DNA from 2 places in the Geobacillus sp. Sah69 genome. Region 1 is predicted to be linked to the other one. Evidence: riboswitches for the same ligand, from Rfam matches in the RefSeq annotation. Region 1 holds a riboswitch; the other holds the start of a gene.

Region 1 (9,960 bases):
CAGCGTGCCGCCAAAGTGCTGGCGCGCCACTTCGGCAAACGTTTCATACGTCCCTTGGACGATCCCTTGGCTGCCGATGTAAATCCAGCTCCCGGCCGTCATTTGTCCGTACATGATCAACCCTTTTTTGTCAAGTTCGTGGAAATGGTCCCACGTCGCCCATGCGGGCACGAGGTTGGAGTTGGCGATCAGCACGCGCGGGGCGTCCGGATGCGTGCGAAATACCGCCACCGGCTTGCCGGATTGAATGAGCAACGTTTCATCGTTTTCTAAACGAAGAAGGGTGTCCACAATCGCCTCGTAACATTCCCAGTTGCGCGCCGCCTTGCCGATGCCGCCGTAGACGATCAACTCCTCCGGCCGCTCGGCGACATCGGGATGCAAATTGTTGTTCAGCATCCGCAGCGCCGCTTCTTGAATCCATCCTTTCGCCCGCCGCTCTGTTCCCGCGGGCGGGCTGACGGTCCGTTTTTCTGCCATCGTCATCCTCTCCTTTTTCCTCTTTGCTTTTTATTGTAAGGAAGCCAAGAGGATGGAGATAGATTCTCGTCTTTTCAAGATGATCCATTTTTTTGAAATTTCTTTTTTCTTTTCGCTTCATCTATCCATTTCTTTTGATATATGTTCATTTCTTTTGAAAAAACCGCCTACCGCGGTGATGACGGTTTCAGCCGTTGTTCATCGCGGTAGGCGGTCGGCGTCTGGTTCAGTTCGGCTTTAAAGACGCGCATCAAATAATGGGCGGTGCGAAACCCGGTTTGTTCGGCGATTTCTTTGATCGACAAGTCCGTCTGCCGAAGCAGCCGTTTCGCTTCCTCAAGCCGCCGGTTGGTCAGCCACTGGCGAAACGTCACGCCGCGCTTTTTCGACAACAAATGGCTGAAATACGCGGGGCTGCGCCCGGCGGCGGCCGCGACCCGCTCAAGCGTGAGCGACGGATCGCGAAAATGCGCCTCCATATAGCGGAGGCCGCGCTCCACGGCGTCGACGCGCGCGTCTTCCTCGGCCTGCTTGGCCTCATGGAACAATCGATATAAAAATAAAATCAATTCTTGAACGATGCGATACAAGACGGGATTGTACAAAATGTCTTGAAAAATGCGCATATACTCCCGCTCGGTTCCGCCGCGGTCAAGGCCGTACGTTTTCATAAACCGGCGGATTTGCGCCAAGATGCTTGTCAGCCGCGTCCGCACCATCTCCGGGCTCGGAAACGGCGGCGACCAGTGCCAAAACTCGCGCTGCAGCCACCGTTTCACCGCTTCGTGGTCGAACCGCTCGAGCATCTCGATCCATTGCCGCTGCTCCTCGGGCGTCAAAAACGGATCGAGCTCACGCCACTGTTCGTATTCCGAAGCGGGAGCGATCACTTGGCGATAGCCAATGAAAAACGTCGTCTCGAGCAGCCGGCGGGCCGCTTGGTATTGCGCGCGCACCGTCCTCCGGCCATCAGGCGGCATCACGACAACCGCGAGCGGCTCATGATGATCTTCCTCCCAATCGCGCAGCAGCTTCCACGCCTCTTCTTTCCCGTCGCCCGGCAAATCGGGAAGCAGGCAAACCGCCATACGGGTGAGCGGCAATACGCGCGCCCGTCCGCGAAACGGGTAATCCATCAAGAAACGGATCACTTCTTGAGACAAAGCGGGCTGTTCCGCCTGCACAAGCCATACATGGGTGGAAGCTGCGGCGGGGTCATCGTAAAATAATGCGCGGTAGTCGTCATGGCCGTCAAAACCCGCTGTCAGGCTCGAGCGGCTGTTGGAGGAAAGCGAAACCGCCGTCCTCAACGCTTGTTTCAGCTTGGCGGGCTCAAGCGGCTTGACAAGCAAATCGACGCATTGCCAGTCGATGGCTTGTTTCGCCCGTGCGAACGTCGCCTCGGCCGTTGCGGCAATCACGCGTTGGCAAAACAAGCGGACGTGGGCGGTCGCCTGCGGCCATCGTTCATACGGAATCATGTCGAGTTCGACGTACAACAGCTCCGGCGCCTCCCGCTCAAGAAACGCCATCATCTCCTCGACCGTAGCCGCCGTATACATCCGCTCAATCGGCAAGGAATACGCGGAAACGAGCCAGCGGATCGCTTCTCGTTCCTTGTCGTCCCGTTCGGCAATGACCAATTTCACGTTCTCACCGCCTTGGCTGCAAGCGTTGAAAATGAAGGAGCGCTTCCATGCAAAAGGCGGCGGCCAACGCCACCGTTTTTCCGCCTTCATCCCAGAGTGGATTGACTTCGCAAAGATCGACGCTGATCGTTTTCGGATGGGAAACGATTCGGCGGATGAGCGCGCGCGCCAGAGACGGGGCGAGCCCAAACGGCGACGGCGCGCTCACCCCCGGCGCGGCGGCCGCGCTGATGGCGTCCATGCAAATGGTCAACATCACGGCATCGTGATGAGCGGCAAATTCCTCGATTTGTTCATAGGCGGCCTCGATCGGCCCTGCGGTCAGCTCGTCTTCCAGCATGTACCGGCAGCCGTACGTCTCGGCCGCCGCAAACAGCGCTGCCGTGTTGCCGAGCCGCTGAATGCCAAGGCAGAAATAGCTCACTCGATCGTCTTGATCCAATATTTGCCGAAACATCGTCCCGGACGTCGGGCCGTCATCGTACGGGCGCAAATCAAAATGGGCGTCAATGTTGAGGATGCCAAGGCGGGCATCCGTCCCAAGCGCTTCCCGGACGCCCAAGTAATGCCCATACGCCGTCTCATGGCCGCCGCCGATCACGATAGACGCCATCCCGTTTTTCAGCAGGCGGGCGACCGCCTTCCCAAGTTCAGTCTGGCTTTGTTCGAGCCGTTCATCGACGCAAACGACATCGCCTGCGTCATAGACAACGACCCCTTCCGGAAGATGCCAAGGCAGCCGGGCCAGCGCCGCTTTGACGGCGGCCGGCGCCTCTTTCGCCCCTTGGCGGCCTTGGTTGCGGCGCACTCCTTCGTCGCACGCAAACCCGATGAATGCCGCCGCTCGTTCCACCGTCTCCAATGGCTTGGACAAATCGAGCAAGCGAATGCGCTGATGAAGGCGAAACGCCTGCTCATCGCTCACGCTGTCAATCCGTCCCGTCCAACGGCCGGCGTCTGGCGGTTGATACATGAGACCATCTCCTTTCCATCATCCGCTGCTTGTTTCTTTCGCCACAGCTTTGCCGTTCTCCTCCCCATGCACGCGAAAAGAGGAAATCGCCGCCGTTTGGCGAATAAAACATCCATGAGCTCATTTCGCTCACCACCCGATGAAAATCGCTACTTTAGGATCCATGATGTTCACCGAAACGATCCGCGGGCGGCGTTTTGCCCTCCATCCGGGCATGAAAATGACCCCATTTTCATGGAAACGCAATGGATGACAGAAAGGATGTTCGAGATGAAGCCAATTACCAACTTGCATGACGTCATTGCCGGAAAAAGCGCGCCGCCCCCATGCGACGAAACTCTCGGCGTCCGCCTGACGGAAGCCCGAGACGGCTATGCGAAAGGGGTATGGACGATCCATGAATCGCTCCTCAACGGCAACGGGGTGATCATGGGCGGGTTCGTCGGAGCGGCGGCGGATATTCTCATGGCGTATGCGGTGACCACCTTGCTTCGCGATGACCAAATGCACGCCTCCATCAACTTGCAGACGACGTTTCACCGCCCAGCGGCGGCAGGGGAAGCTGAAGTGGAAGCGCGAGTGGAAAAGTTCGGGAAAACTGTCGCCTACGTGACTGCCGTCGTCCGGCAAAACGGCAAAGAAGTGGCGAGCGCGACCTCCTCGGTGCTGATTATGGATAAACCATAAAAAAGCGCTTTCGTTTATGGAAGGGAAGTGAAACGCTGGCGCCGAGGCAGACGCCAAACCGGTCCAACTGAATCGGGCTGTTGGCAGCAGTCATGCCTAGAAGCGTTCGATCGGCAACCTGTTTCGCCCCGCCATCCAAGGATGAACATGTCACTTGTGAAGATGTCCGCTTTTTCCCAAGCGGGATCGAGCGCAACGAGCGAAGCGCCGGAGAAAGCGCTGTCAAAAACAGCCGCCCTCCGGCGCTTTTCGTTTGCTTGTCATCCCTGGACAAACGTTTTCGGCATGACGACCGCGACGACTTGCCCGCGGGCGCACAGTTCGCCGTTGGCGAACACCTCGGTATCCACTTGCCATTTTTTCGGGTGAATCTCCGTCACCGTTCCGACGGCGACAAGCGGCACGCCATGCGGCGTCGGCTTGACAAAGTCGACGTGAAGCGACGCGGTGACAAAGCGCGGCGGCGTTTCCCCGCTTCCCGGCTCATGGCCGTTTTTCCGATGCAAGGCGAGCGCCGCCGACCCGGTGCCATGGCAGTCGATGAGCGAGGCGATCAGCCCGCCGTACACAAACCCTGGAATCGCCGTATGTTCCGGACGCGGCGTATACACCGTCACCGTTTTGTCGCCCCGCCACCCGGTGCGGAAATGGTGGCCTTGTTCATTCAACCGTCCGCAGCCGTAGCACCAGGCGAATTCATCAGGGTAGTCGTCTTGAATGGCGCGAATGACTTGCGGCTCCATCTGTTCTCCTCCTCTCCCCTTTACCTATACGCGGTGCACTCCCTATTTTCCTTCTTGCACGGCAAAAGGCGGCCATACCGATGGCCGCCTTCCCCTTCGTTCATTGCGCCGGCTCGTAAAACTCGATCCATTCGCCGTCCGGGCCAAGGAAAAATAAGTATTTCGCCCCGTTTGGGAGCGTTGTAATTTCATCCCACACTAGCGGGACGCCGAGCGACTAAAGCCGTTCTTTCTCCTGCTCAATGCCTTCGACCGTAAACGCCACGTGGTGCACTTTTCCTTCCGTCGGCAAATCCGGATTGTATCCTTCGATCAGCTCGACAATGATCGAGCCGTCAATCCCTAAAAACGCCAATTTCATCGTGCCGTTCGTATGAATCATTTCGTCGAGCAGCTCCAAGCCGACGACGTTTTGATAAAACGCTTTCGATGCCTCGATGTCTTTCACTTGAATGCCGACATGCTCAAATTTTTTGACTGCCATTCGTCCCTCTTCCTTTCTATGACTCCATTAACCATACTGCTTGTAAATACGGCGTCATCTGCATCGGGAAAATCCCTTTTTTCCCAAGCTCTGTCCATATGTAGCGGTCAAGGGCGTACGGTCCGTCCGCCTTCCATTCGTCCGCCTCACTGTTGGTCAACAACAACGAAAAGGCTGTTCCTTGCGCTTCCCCATACAAATGAACGTATCCGTCCCCACGGTCGACATGCACCGCCGCCTTAGAGTCAAACCGGATGAGCTCCGCCTGCACACAGCGCATGACACAAACGGCGAACGCAGCGGCAGGGAGATGAGCGGCCATGCAAGCTCGGATCGACATGTCCCTCTTCACTATTCCCCCTTCACCCCCTATCGACAAAAACCCCCTTCGCCTCGGAATGATGCGAAAGGGGTCATGAGCCGTTCTTATCATCCAAAGCGAAACCGCTTTGCGGGTGTTAGCACCTTGCCTGCGGCAGGTTGCTGTGGGGTCATCAAGCCCGTTCTCTCGCCCACTCTTGATAAGACGTATGCAATTTATCTTCTATCTTATCGTACATCATCAAAGGCAACAATCGTCATTGTTCGACTTCCGGTTGCTCGGACGTGACGCCGACATCTTTCCACGTCAGCTTCGAGCTCGGGTCAACCGTAAAGTTGGCGACACGGTTGTTGACCGCATAGATGGCGGAACGATACAACGTCGGGATGACCGGCACTTCTTCGTTCATCAGCTTTTGCCATTCACTGTAAATTTTCCGACGATATTCTTTGTCAAACGCCTGTTCGGAATGGCCTTTTTCCAGCAGCTCATCATTTTTCTCGTTCACCCAACGCGAGTAGTTGAACATGGCGTTGCGGCCGTACAATCCGTACGGGTCGACGTCCGTTCCAGTTCCCCAAGAGGCGGCGTAGACATCCACTTTCGGATCGTCTTTTTCGACCATATCGTAGAAGGAGTTGAACTCCGCCAAGCGTCCGTCTACAAGCTGAACATCGAGGCCCACATCTCTCCAGCATTGCATATAAAATTTGGCCAGCGGTTCAGCGATGTCCCCACCGCTCATCGCCAAGAAGTTGATCTTGAATTTTTTGCCGTTTGGATCTTCGCGGAGGCCATCGCCATCCACATCTTTATATCCCGCTTCATCCAGCAATTGTTTCGCTTTTTCCGGATTGTACGTATACCCTTTGATGGAACTGTCATGATAGCCCGGGAACGACGGCGGGATCAGCGTGGTCGCCGGGAAGCGCAAACCATGATACAGGCGGTCGGCCACCTCTTGGTTGTTGATGGCGTACGCCATGGCTTGGCGCAGTTTTTTGTTTTGGAATTTCGGATTGTCCATTACGTTTTCCTGCTTTTTCGCATCCCAATGGCCGAGTTTAAAGCCGATATAGTTGTACGCCAAATCCACTTTACCGATAAACTGAATGTTTTTCGTCCCTTTCGCGTTCAAATATTGGTCAGTCGGGAACTCAGCGACGTCAATTTCGCCTTTTTTCAGCGCTTGCAGGACGACTTGCGGGCTGACGACTTTCAAAATGACGCCTTCCAAGTTCGGTTTGCCAGCCCAGTAGTCATCATTGCGAACAAACTCTACCGACTCGCCCGGAACGATTTTCTTCACTTTAAACGGACCGAACCCGATCGGGTTTTTCCGGATTTTATCCGATTTCGCCAAGTCTTTGATCGGAATGTCTTTCAAGTAATGCTTCGGCAGCGGATACGCCCAAATGCCAGTCAACACCGACGGATTGGCCTGTTTCCATGTGATCGTCAACGTCTTTTTGTCGATGACTTTAATGCCGGAAATTTTATCCGCTTTGCCGCTGTGATATTCTTCCATCCCGACGATCCCTTGGATGAGCGCATCGCCATAACGGACGCCGGTGTAATCTTTATGGCCGATGACCAAATACGCATACTCCAAGTCTTCAGCGGTCACCGGCTGGCCGTCATGCCAATTCACATTGTCTTTAATACGGATTGTCATCGTCTTTTTATCATCCGACAACTCATACGTGGCAGCCCCATCATTTGTAATTTCATAGTCACCGTTCGTCCGGAAAAGCGACTCGTCAAAAAATTGCAAAATCTCTGCGTCGGGCGCTCCGGTGTAGAATGCATAGCTGAGCGTCCCTTCAAACGGCGTATCGGACACAAGGCCGTATTTCAACACGCCGCCATCGATGATTTTCCCGTCGTTTTTCACCGTCATCGGGAATTTGCTGATGTCTTCCTTCTGAGCCGCCGGTTTTTCGTTATTGTTGCCCTTTCCGCTCGTTGTGTCGGATTTGCCCGTGCACCCGGCGAGCACGAGCAAGAGCGCGGCGAGAGCCGCCAGCCATTTTCTCTTCACATTTTCTTCCCCCTTATCCTAGTCGTTGTCTTGCATCAGCCGCACGTTTCAGCGCTTGGCCGATGAAATTTATGCACAGCATCATCACTAAAATAAGCAATGACGCAGGCAACCAAACCCACCATTTGTTTTGCAAAACATCCGGGTTGGTCGCATAGCTGACCAACGTCCCTAAGCTCGGCGTGCTCTCCGGCAGCCCGAAGCCAAGATACGTGAGCCCGGACTCGATGCCGATGTTGCCCGCCAAATTTAACGTCAAATTGACGATAATGATCGAGCTGAGGTTGGGCAAAATTTGAAAAATAATGATTTTCCAATCTGGCGTGCCGAGCGTTTTTGACGCGCTGACATAATCCAGCTCGCGCTCGGTCAGCGTTTTGGCGCGGATCAGCCGGGCTTTGCCCGTCCACAAAAACGCGCTCATGATCAAAATGAACGTCAATACATTATATTTAGGCACAATGGCGACAAAAACAATAACGAGCATCAAAAACGGCAGAACGAGAATAAAATCGATGATGCGCATAATGACATTGTCAATCCAGCCGCCGAAATAGCCAGCCACCAATCCGACAATGAGGCCGATCGCCCCAGTGATGAGCGTAATGGCCAGCCCGATCGTAAACGAATTGCGGGCGCCGATGATGAGCTGGCCAAACACGTCGCGCCCTCCGTAGTCTGTGCCAAGCCAGTGTTCCGCTGACGGCGGAGAATAGATGGAAAGAAAATCCACTTTCACGATTTCCTCTTGATCCAAAAAGAGCGACACGCCATAGACGATCGACAAAAGGATTCCTAAAATGATGAGCGAACCAAGCGCGAGCCGATCCCGAACCACCTCCCGCCACATGATCGAAAAGGCGGAAGGGCTTTTCTCGATGTTCGCTCCGGCCGGCGTTGGGCCGCTGATTTCCGCTTTCATGTCAGCTGCCTTCCTCCTTCCCTACTCAATCTGGATGCGCGGGTCGACCGCACTCAAAATGATGTCCGACAACAGCGTGCCCACCAGCGTCGCCAGGCCGGAAATCATGACGAGCGCCGTCACGACGCTGTAATCCCGCTGCATAATCGACTGCAAAAACAGCTGGCCAAGCCCCGGATAGCTGTAGATCGACTCCAAAAACACGGAACCGCCGACAAGCCCGGTGATCTCATACCCTAAAAACGCCGCGATCGGCAAAAACGAATTGCGCAAAATATGGCGCCAATAGATGTGCCGCTCCGGCACGCCTTTCGCCCGCGCCGTTTTCACGAAATCTTTCACTTTCGTATCGACGATTTCGCTGCGCAAATATTGAATCGTAACGACCGTGTTGATGAGCGCTCCCGACAACGCCGGAAGCATGAGATGGTTCAATTTGCTTAAATAGTAAGCGAGCGTCCCTTCCTCGACCTGAACGTCCACGCTGCCGCCGGTTGGAAACCAGCCAAGGTGAAAGCCGAAAATAAACAGCATGAGCAAAGCAAAAATGAACAGCGGCGTGGCAAACCCGAGATAGCTGTAGCCGACGATCAGCTTATCAGCCCATGTATCTGTCCATCGCCCCGACACGATGCCAAGCGGAATGGCAATCAAGTACGTCAAAATTAAAATCGCCGCCGACAGCAACACCGTATTCCCGATCCGTCCGGCCAGCAGATCAGTGACCGGCTGCTGGTGGGTATAGGAAAGGCCGAGATCCCCTTGCAGCATGTTTTTCACCCAACGGATGTATTGAATATGTACCGGATCATTCAAGCCAAGTTTTTCCTGCATTTCCTCAAGCGTCTGCGGATCCATTTTCGGGTTGGCCGCCAGCTGCCCCGTCAGCGCATCGCCCGGCATCGCCTTCGCCAGCAAGAAAATGAGGACGCTCAGCAAAAACAATTGCGGAATCATAATGAGGATTCGCCGTAAAATAAATTTCAGCATCTTCCCGTCTTCCCCTCTTTACGGAATGGCCACCGAGTGCGTCGGCGAAATCGGCTTGAGCGGGTGAGCCCGGCCGTTTGCATCAAAATAGCGGGAATACGACTGCTCATATTCTTTTTCCACTTCGCGGCGAAGCGCCTCCTGCCGGCCGCGTTCGCGCGGATCGGCGTTCGGAATGGCGGAGAGCAGACGTTTCGTATAAATATGTTGAGGATTCGTAAAAATCTCCTCGCTCGTCCCTTCCTCCACGAGCCGGCCGCGGTACATAATGCCGATGCGGTCGCACATATGCCGAATGATCCCTAAATCATGGCTGATGAACAAATACGTCAGCCCGTACTCCTGCTGGATTTCTCTCATGAAATTCAACACTTGCGCCTGCACCGACACATCAAGCGCCGACACCGGCTCATCGGCGATGATGAGCTTCGGATTGAGCGTGAGCGCCCGCGCAATGCCGATGCGTTGGCGCTGTCCGCCGGAAAATTCATGCGGATATTTGTAAATCGACTCCGCGCTCAAGCCGACCCGCTCTAAAACGTATTGCACCTTCTGCCGCTCCTCTTGCGGGGACAGGCGTTCAAAATTGCGGAGCGGCTCGGCGACAATGTCGAGCACACGTTTGCGCGGATTGAGCGAAGAATACGGATCTTGGAAAATCATCTGGAT
Region 2 (6,025 bases), on a different contig from region 1:
GTGACGGCGAACAAGCCGACGTAATCCATTTCGCCGCTTTCTTTCGATTTCAAATAATCGGCGAGGCAAAGATGCGGCGCCCGCGGTTGGCGCGGAAAGTCGAACGTCTCGAGCACAGTTTTGCGATCAACCGGATCGTAAACGTAGACGCGGTTGCCGTCGCTTTGCGCCGGGAAGAAGCGGTAGACGCCGGCGGGTTGAATCCAGCCGCGTTCTTTCGCTTCGGCAACGAGTTCGTCGACGACCGCTTTTAACGCCAACGCTTTTTCGTCCCGTTCTTCAAGCAGCCGCTTCACTTTTCCTTTCAAGCCGAGGTGGTGGCCGAGCACCATTTGCCAGTTGACGTACGGCAACACATGGTCAAGCGGCACGTTTCGCAGCACGTGGCGCTCGAGGTCGGCCGGGACATACACCGGCACATCGGTCGAGACGTTCGATTTGAACGCGGTGGCGACCGCCGTTGGCCGTGTCGGCTCGTTTTCGGTCGCTTCTTTTTTCTTGTAGTCAATCTCGCCTTGCTGGAGTTGGTTGGCGAGCGCGAGCCCGTCCATGGCGTCTTTCGCGTACAGGACGACGCCGTCGTATTCGGGTGCGATTTTGTTTTCGGTAAATTTGCGCGTCAAGGCGGCGCCGCCGACTAAAATGGGCGTTGAGATGCCGGCTTGCCGCAAATCTTGGGCGGTGACGACCATCTGTTGGGCCGATTTGACAAGCAAGCCCGACAACCCGATGATGTCGGGCTGATGTTCGCGCACCGCTTCAATGAGTTGCTGCGGAGCGACTTTAATGCCGAGGTCGATCACCTCGTAGCCGTTGTTGCTTAAAATGATGTCGACCAAGTTTTTGCCGATGTCATGGACATCGCCTTTGACGGTGGCGAGAATGACTTTTCCTTTTGTGCTTCCTTCTTTCTTTTCCATATACGGCTCTAAAAAGGCGACGGCCGCTTTCATCACTTCCGCGCTTTGCAATACTTCAGCGACGATAAGCTGGTTGTTGTTGAACAGCCGCCCGACTTCATCCATGCCGGCCATGAGCGGACCGTTGATGATGGACAGCGGATCGGAGTAGGTCTCAAGCGCCTTTTCCAAATCGGGAATGAGCCCGTCTTTCGACCCTTCAATGACGTAGCGGGCGAGCCGCTCTTCCAAGCTCAAGTTCTCCTCAGCCGGCTTGGCGGCGGTGATTTTGCTTCGGTAAAATTCGATAAAGGTGTTTAATGTTTCATCGCTCGTGTCAAACAAAAGCGCTTCGGCCATCCGCACTTCCTCTTCCGGAATCGAGGCGAACCGCTCAAGCTTCTCAGTGTTGACGATCGCATAATCGAGCCCAGCTTGCGTGCAATGGTACAAAAAGACGGAGTTGAGCACCTCGCGCCCGGCCGGCGGCAAGCCGAACGAGACGTTGCTGATGCCGAGCATCGTCAAGCACTCCGGCAGTTGCTCTTTAATGAGGCGAATGCCTTTGATCGTTTCGTTCGCCGCGCCGATGTATTGCTCATCACCGGTGCCGACCGGGAAGACGAGCGGATCGAAAATGATGTCGCGCGCCGGCACCCCGTAGCGGTTCACGAGCAAGTCATACGAACGCAAGGCAATTTCCAGCTTCCGTTCGGCGGTGACCGCCATTCCTTGTTCATCGATCGTGCCGACGACGACAGCGGCGCCGTATTTGTGCAAGAGAGGAACGACTTTCGCAAACCGCTCCTCGCCGTCTTCCAAGTTGATCGAATTGATGATCGCTTTCCCTTGCGAGTAGGTGAGGGCGCGCTTGATGACGCGCTCGTCGGTTGAATCGATGACAAGCGGCACTTTCACTTTTTTCACGACTTCGCGGACGAACTGCTCCATGTCATGGAGTTCGTCGCGGTCTGGGTCGGCGAGGCAAATGTCGATGACATGGGCGCCGTTTTTCACTTGTGCGCGGGCGATTTCCGCCGCTTCTTCGTATTTCCCTTCGGCGATGAGGCGCTTGAATTTGCGCGAGCCGATGACGTTTGTCCGCTCGCCGACAAAGAGCGGGCGCATCGTTTCCTCATAAATGAGCGCCTCGATGCCGGAGACGGCGTGGACGTCAAACGAAGACGGGATCGCCCGCGGCGGGATGCCGCGCACCGCTTCGGCGATGGCGCGAATATGGTCCGGCGTCGTGCCGCAACACCCGCCGACGATGTTGATCCATCCCTTTTCGGCAAAGCGGCGGATTTTCTCTGCCAACATCTCCGGCGTTTCATGGTAGCGGCCTTCCTCATCCGGCAGACCGGCGTTCGGGTAGCAGCTGACCGCCGTGTCAGCGAGCGAGGCGAGCGTGCGCAAATGGTCGGTCATAAACTCGGGGCCTGTCGCGCAGTTTAAGCCGACGGCGATCGGCTTCATATGGCGCACCGAGATGAAAAACGCATCGATCGCCTGCCCGGCGAGTGTCGTGCCCATCGGTTCGATCGTGCCGGAAATCATGAGCGGCACGCGGCGACCGACCGCCTCAAACGCCTTCGAAATGCCGAGAAAACCGGCTTTGACATTCAGCGTATCTTGGCACGTCTCGAGTAGGAGAAGGTCGACGCCTCCTAAGAGCAGTCCGCGCGCTTGTTCTTCGTAGGCGGCAACGAGTTCTTCAAACGTTGCGCCGCCTGTCACCGACAACGTTTTCGTCGTCGGCCCCATCGAACCGGCGACAAAGCGCGGCCAGTCCGGGGTGGAGAACGACTCAGCCGTTTGTTTGGCGAGTTTGGCCGCTTCGATGTTCAGCTCAAGCGCCAAATGACCGAGGCCATATTCGTCAAGCACAATGCGCGTCGCCCCGAACGTGTTCGTTTCAATGATATCAGCACCGGCTTCTAGGTACGCTTCGTGAATGCGGCGGATAACATGCGGGGCGGTGAGGGTCAAATATTCGTTGCACCCTTCATACGCCTCGCCGCCAAAGTCGGCGGCCGATAGGTTGGCGTTTTGGATCATCGTGCCCATGGCGCCATCGATGACAAGAATTTTTCTTTGCAGTTGCTGTTCTAAGGTGACGTTAGCCATGAACAACCTTCCTTTCTTTGGCGGCCGCTTCTTTTTCGTGAATGTAGCGGACGAGCTCGACCGTCATGTCGTAGCGCAAGAACGGCGTGATCAAATAAATGCCGTTAAACAAATCAAACGCCGCGTCAATGAGCGATTTGGCGATGGCAATTCCTTCGCGCGCCGCTTCTACTGGGTCGCCGCTGCAGGCGGCCATGCGGGCGCGAATCTCGTCCGACAGAGTGATCCCCGGCACTTCATGATGCAAAAAGTCGGCGTTGCGCGCGCTCACAAGCGGCATAATGCCGATGTAGATCGGCGTGGCGAGATGTTTCGTTGTTTCGTATATTTGCACGATTTTTTCTTCCGAGTAAACCGGCTGGGTCAAGAAATAGTGGGCGCCGCATTGAATTTTTTTCTCCATTCGCTCAACTGCTTTATCCAAATGGCGGACGTTCGGGTTGAACGCAGCGCCGATCGAGAAGTTCGTTTTTTGCCCAAGCGGTTTGCCCGAGTACGACAGCCCTTCGTTAAACTGGCGGATCAAGCGGATCAAATCGAACGATGATAAATCATACACCGACGTTGCTCCTGGGAAGTCGCCGATTTTCGACGGGTCGCCGGTAATGGCGAGCACGTCGGTGATGCCGAGCGTATGCAAGCCCATCAAATGCGACTGCAGGCCGATCAAATTGCGATCGCGGCATGTAATATGCACAAGCGGGCGGATGCCGAGCTGCTCCTTGATGATCGTGGCGACAGCGGCGTTGCTGATGCGCGGCGTGGCAAGTGAGTTGTCAGCTAACGTCAGCGCGTCGATGCCGGCGTCATGGAGCGCTTTCGCCCCAGCGAGAAACTTGTCAATGCCGAGTTGCTTCGGCGGATCGAGTTCGACAATGACCGAGCGGCGCGTGCGGGCGAGCTCGGGAAGCGGAGTCGGCGCGGGCCGATCGGCTTGCACCGATACAGATGCTGTGCGCCGCTTCACCGTTTTTTCCGTCACCGGCGTCCGGTCGGCGAGCGCCTTTGCCATTGCCTCAATATGTTTCGGCGTCGTGCCGCAGCACCCGCCGATCAAGCGCACCCCTTGATCGCGGAACGCTTTGGCCGCCTCTTCAAAATATTCCGCGTTCGTTTCATAGACAAGCCGGCCGTCGCGGTAATCCGGGAGGCTCGCGTTCGGATACGCCGACAAAAATGCGCGATTGGGCAGGGGCACTTCCTCAAGCGACTGAATCATATAGTGCGGACCAAGCCGGCAGTTGAGCCCGACAACATCGGCCCCGAGCGCCTCCAGGCGGCTAAGGGCGTCCGCGAGCGGCGTGCCGTCTTGCAAAACGCCGACTTCATGGAGCGACACATGGGCGATAATCGGCAAGTCCGTCTCTTTGCGCGCGATGGCAAGCACCGTCTCCAACTCTTCCAAATCGTAATACGTCTCCAGCAGCACACCATCAACCCCTTCGGCAAGCAGCACAAACAGCTGCTCGCGAAACGTCCGTTTCACTTCGTCAAGCGGTACGACGCTTTTGTTTAACGTGCGCAGCCCTCCGATCGTTCCGAGCACGTACGCCCCCCCATTGGCTGCTTGCTTCGCCAGTCTTACAGCGGCCCGATTGATCGCCGGCACCTCGTCTTGCAAGCCGTAGCGCGCGAGTTTCACATAGTTGGCGCCGTATGTATTCGTCTGAATGACATCGGCGCCCGCCGCGATATACGCTTCATGAATATGAATGATTTCGTCTGGATTCGATAGATTCAATTCTTCAAAACAACGGTCGACGCCATGCGAATATAACAGCGTCCCCATCGCTCCGTCGGCGATGAGAATGCGTTGTTTCAACTCATCGAGCAGCCCCACGTTTGATTCCCCCATTTCGTTGTAGTAAAAGAAAAAAGCCTTCTAAGAAGAAGACTTTTCGTTCGCTTCTTCTTATCTTCCAGGCTGTTGCCTGTCTGGATTTAGCACCTTGGCCGCGGCCAGGTTGCTGAGGGTTCACCGGGCCAGTCCCTCCCCCTCTCTTGATAAGAATGTCCGTATGCGGTTGTTTATTTCGTCTTGACTATTACTATATAATTTAATGTATTTTTTGAAATTATTCAATACGGTGAAGAAGGAAATTTCAAAAGTTAAAGAGATTCAGATAAAAAGAGCGGCTCGCGTCAAGGGCTCGCGCTTTCCCGCATCGGGGGCAAAACTGAAAATCACGCTGCACATGTTCTCCGCAGTATGGGCAATACTTGTTTGTTTTCTCTTCGCCTCCAAATCGGACGTTCAGTGGGTCGGGCTCTTTCTCGCTGACGACAATGTCCAATAAGGACATGCGTTGTTTTCCCGTCGCATTTTTGTAATGGTAAATTGCTTGAAATACACCGATGGCGATGACGACAAGGCCGAAAAACGGAAAAAAGCGGGCGGCGGGAAACGGCGAGTCCGCGGTGATGGAGAAGGTCATCACCATCCAAAAGATGCCGAACAACACAGCGGCGATGCTGCCGAACAGCCCTTGCATCGACGGGCCGCGGCCGGGTTTGATGCTTTTCAAGTGGATTCCTTCTCCATTCGTTTCATGTTGGTTGGGATTATTATACCATATGATGATGTAGGAAACATGGGATGACGGTAACTATTCAGCCACATCATAAAGTGAGCTGAATATTTTTTGCTTTTCCTGTCTATGATGTGAATATTGATAGACAAGGAGGTGAATCACATGTTGACGGTACAACAAGCTGTATTTACAGTTGAGGGCTTAATCGGCAAAGTYCAACAACAAAAACAGCTCATTCATCAACTCRTTCAAGAAAATGAACATTTGCGTCACGAAAACAAACAACTACGCAAAGAAAATGAACAACTGAAGTACCGTGTTCAAGAGCTGGAAGCACGCACGAAAAAAAACAGCTCCAATAGCCATTTGCCCCCATCTTCTGACCGTTTTGAGAAAAAGCGTTCCTCCCGCGAGCCGTCTGGCAAAAAGCCTGGTGGGCAAGAGGGACATGAGGGGAAGACGCTCCGT

The links. Region 1 has a riboswitch for S-adenosylmethionine ahead of AP057_RS01060 (hypothetical protein). Riboswitches for the same ligand answer to the same signal wherever they lie in the genome.
Region 2: it holds a riboswitch for S-adenosylmethionine, as region 1 does, so the genes downstream of both, AP057_RS11650 (bifunctional homocysteine S-methyltransferase/methylenetetrahydrofolate reductase) here and AP057_RS01060 (hypothetical protein) in region 1, are expected to answer to the same signal.

The regions. Positions count from the first base shown of each region.
Region 1 covers NZ_LLKS01000009.1:2,141-12,100, reverse strand. Annotated here, with positions in the region: gene hutU (urocanate hydratase) at 1-480, opposite strand, end outside; gene AP057_RS01090 (helix-turn-helix domain-containing protein) at 648-2,129, opposite strand; gene hutG (formimidoylglutamase) at 2,134-3,102, opposite strand; gene AP057_RS01080 (PaaI family thioesterase) at 3,373-3,789, shown strand; gene AP057_RS01075 (hypothetical protein) at 3,773-4,015, opposite strand; gene AP057_RS01070 (PaaI family thioesterase) at 4,050-4,532, opposite strand; partial or broken gene AP057_RS01065 (VOC family protein) at 4,633-5,016, opposite strand; gene AP057_RS01060 (hypothetical protein) at 5,033-5,356, opposite strand; SAM riboswitch class I at 5,440-5,544, opposite strand; gene opp4A (oligopeptide ABC transporter substrate-binding protein) at 5,595-7,379, opposite strand; gene AP057_RS01050 (ABC transporter permease) at 7,393-8,301, opposite strand; gene opp4B (oligopeptide ABC transporter permease) at 8,323-9,291, opposite strand; gene AP057_RS01040 (ABC transporter ATP-binding protein) at 9,310-9,960, opposite strand, start outside.
Region 2 covers NZ_LLKS01000048.1:27,101-33,125, reverse strand. Annotated here, with positions in the region: gene metH (methionine synthase) at 1-3,026, opposite strand, end outside; gene AP057_RS11650 (bifunctional homocysteine S-methyltransferase/methylenetetrahydrofolate reductase) at 3,019-4,866, opposite strand; SAM riboswitch class I at 4,936-5,037, opposite strand; gene AP057_RS11645 (zinc-ribbon domain-containing protein) at 5,129-5,551, opposite strand; gene AP057_RS11640 (IS66-like element ISBst12 family transposase) at 5,720-6,025, shown strand, end outside.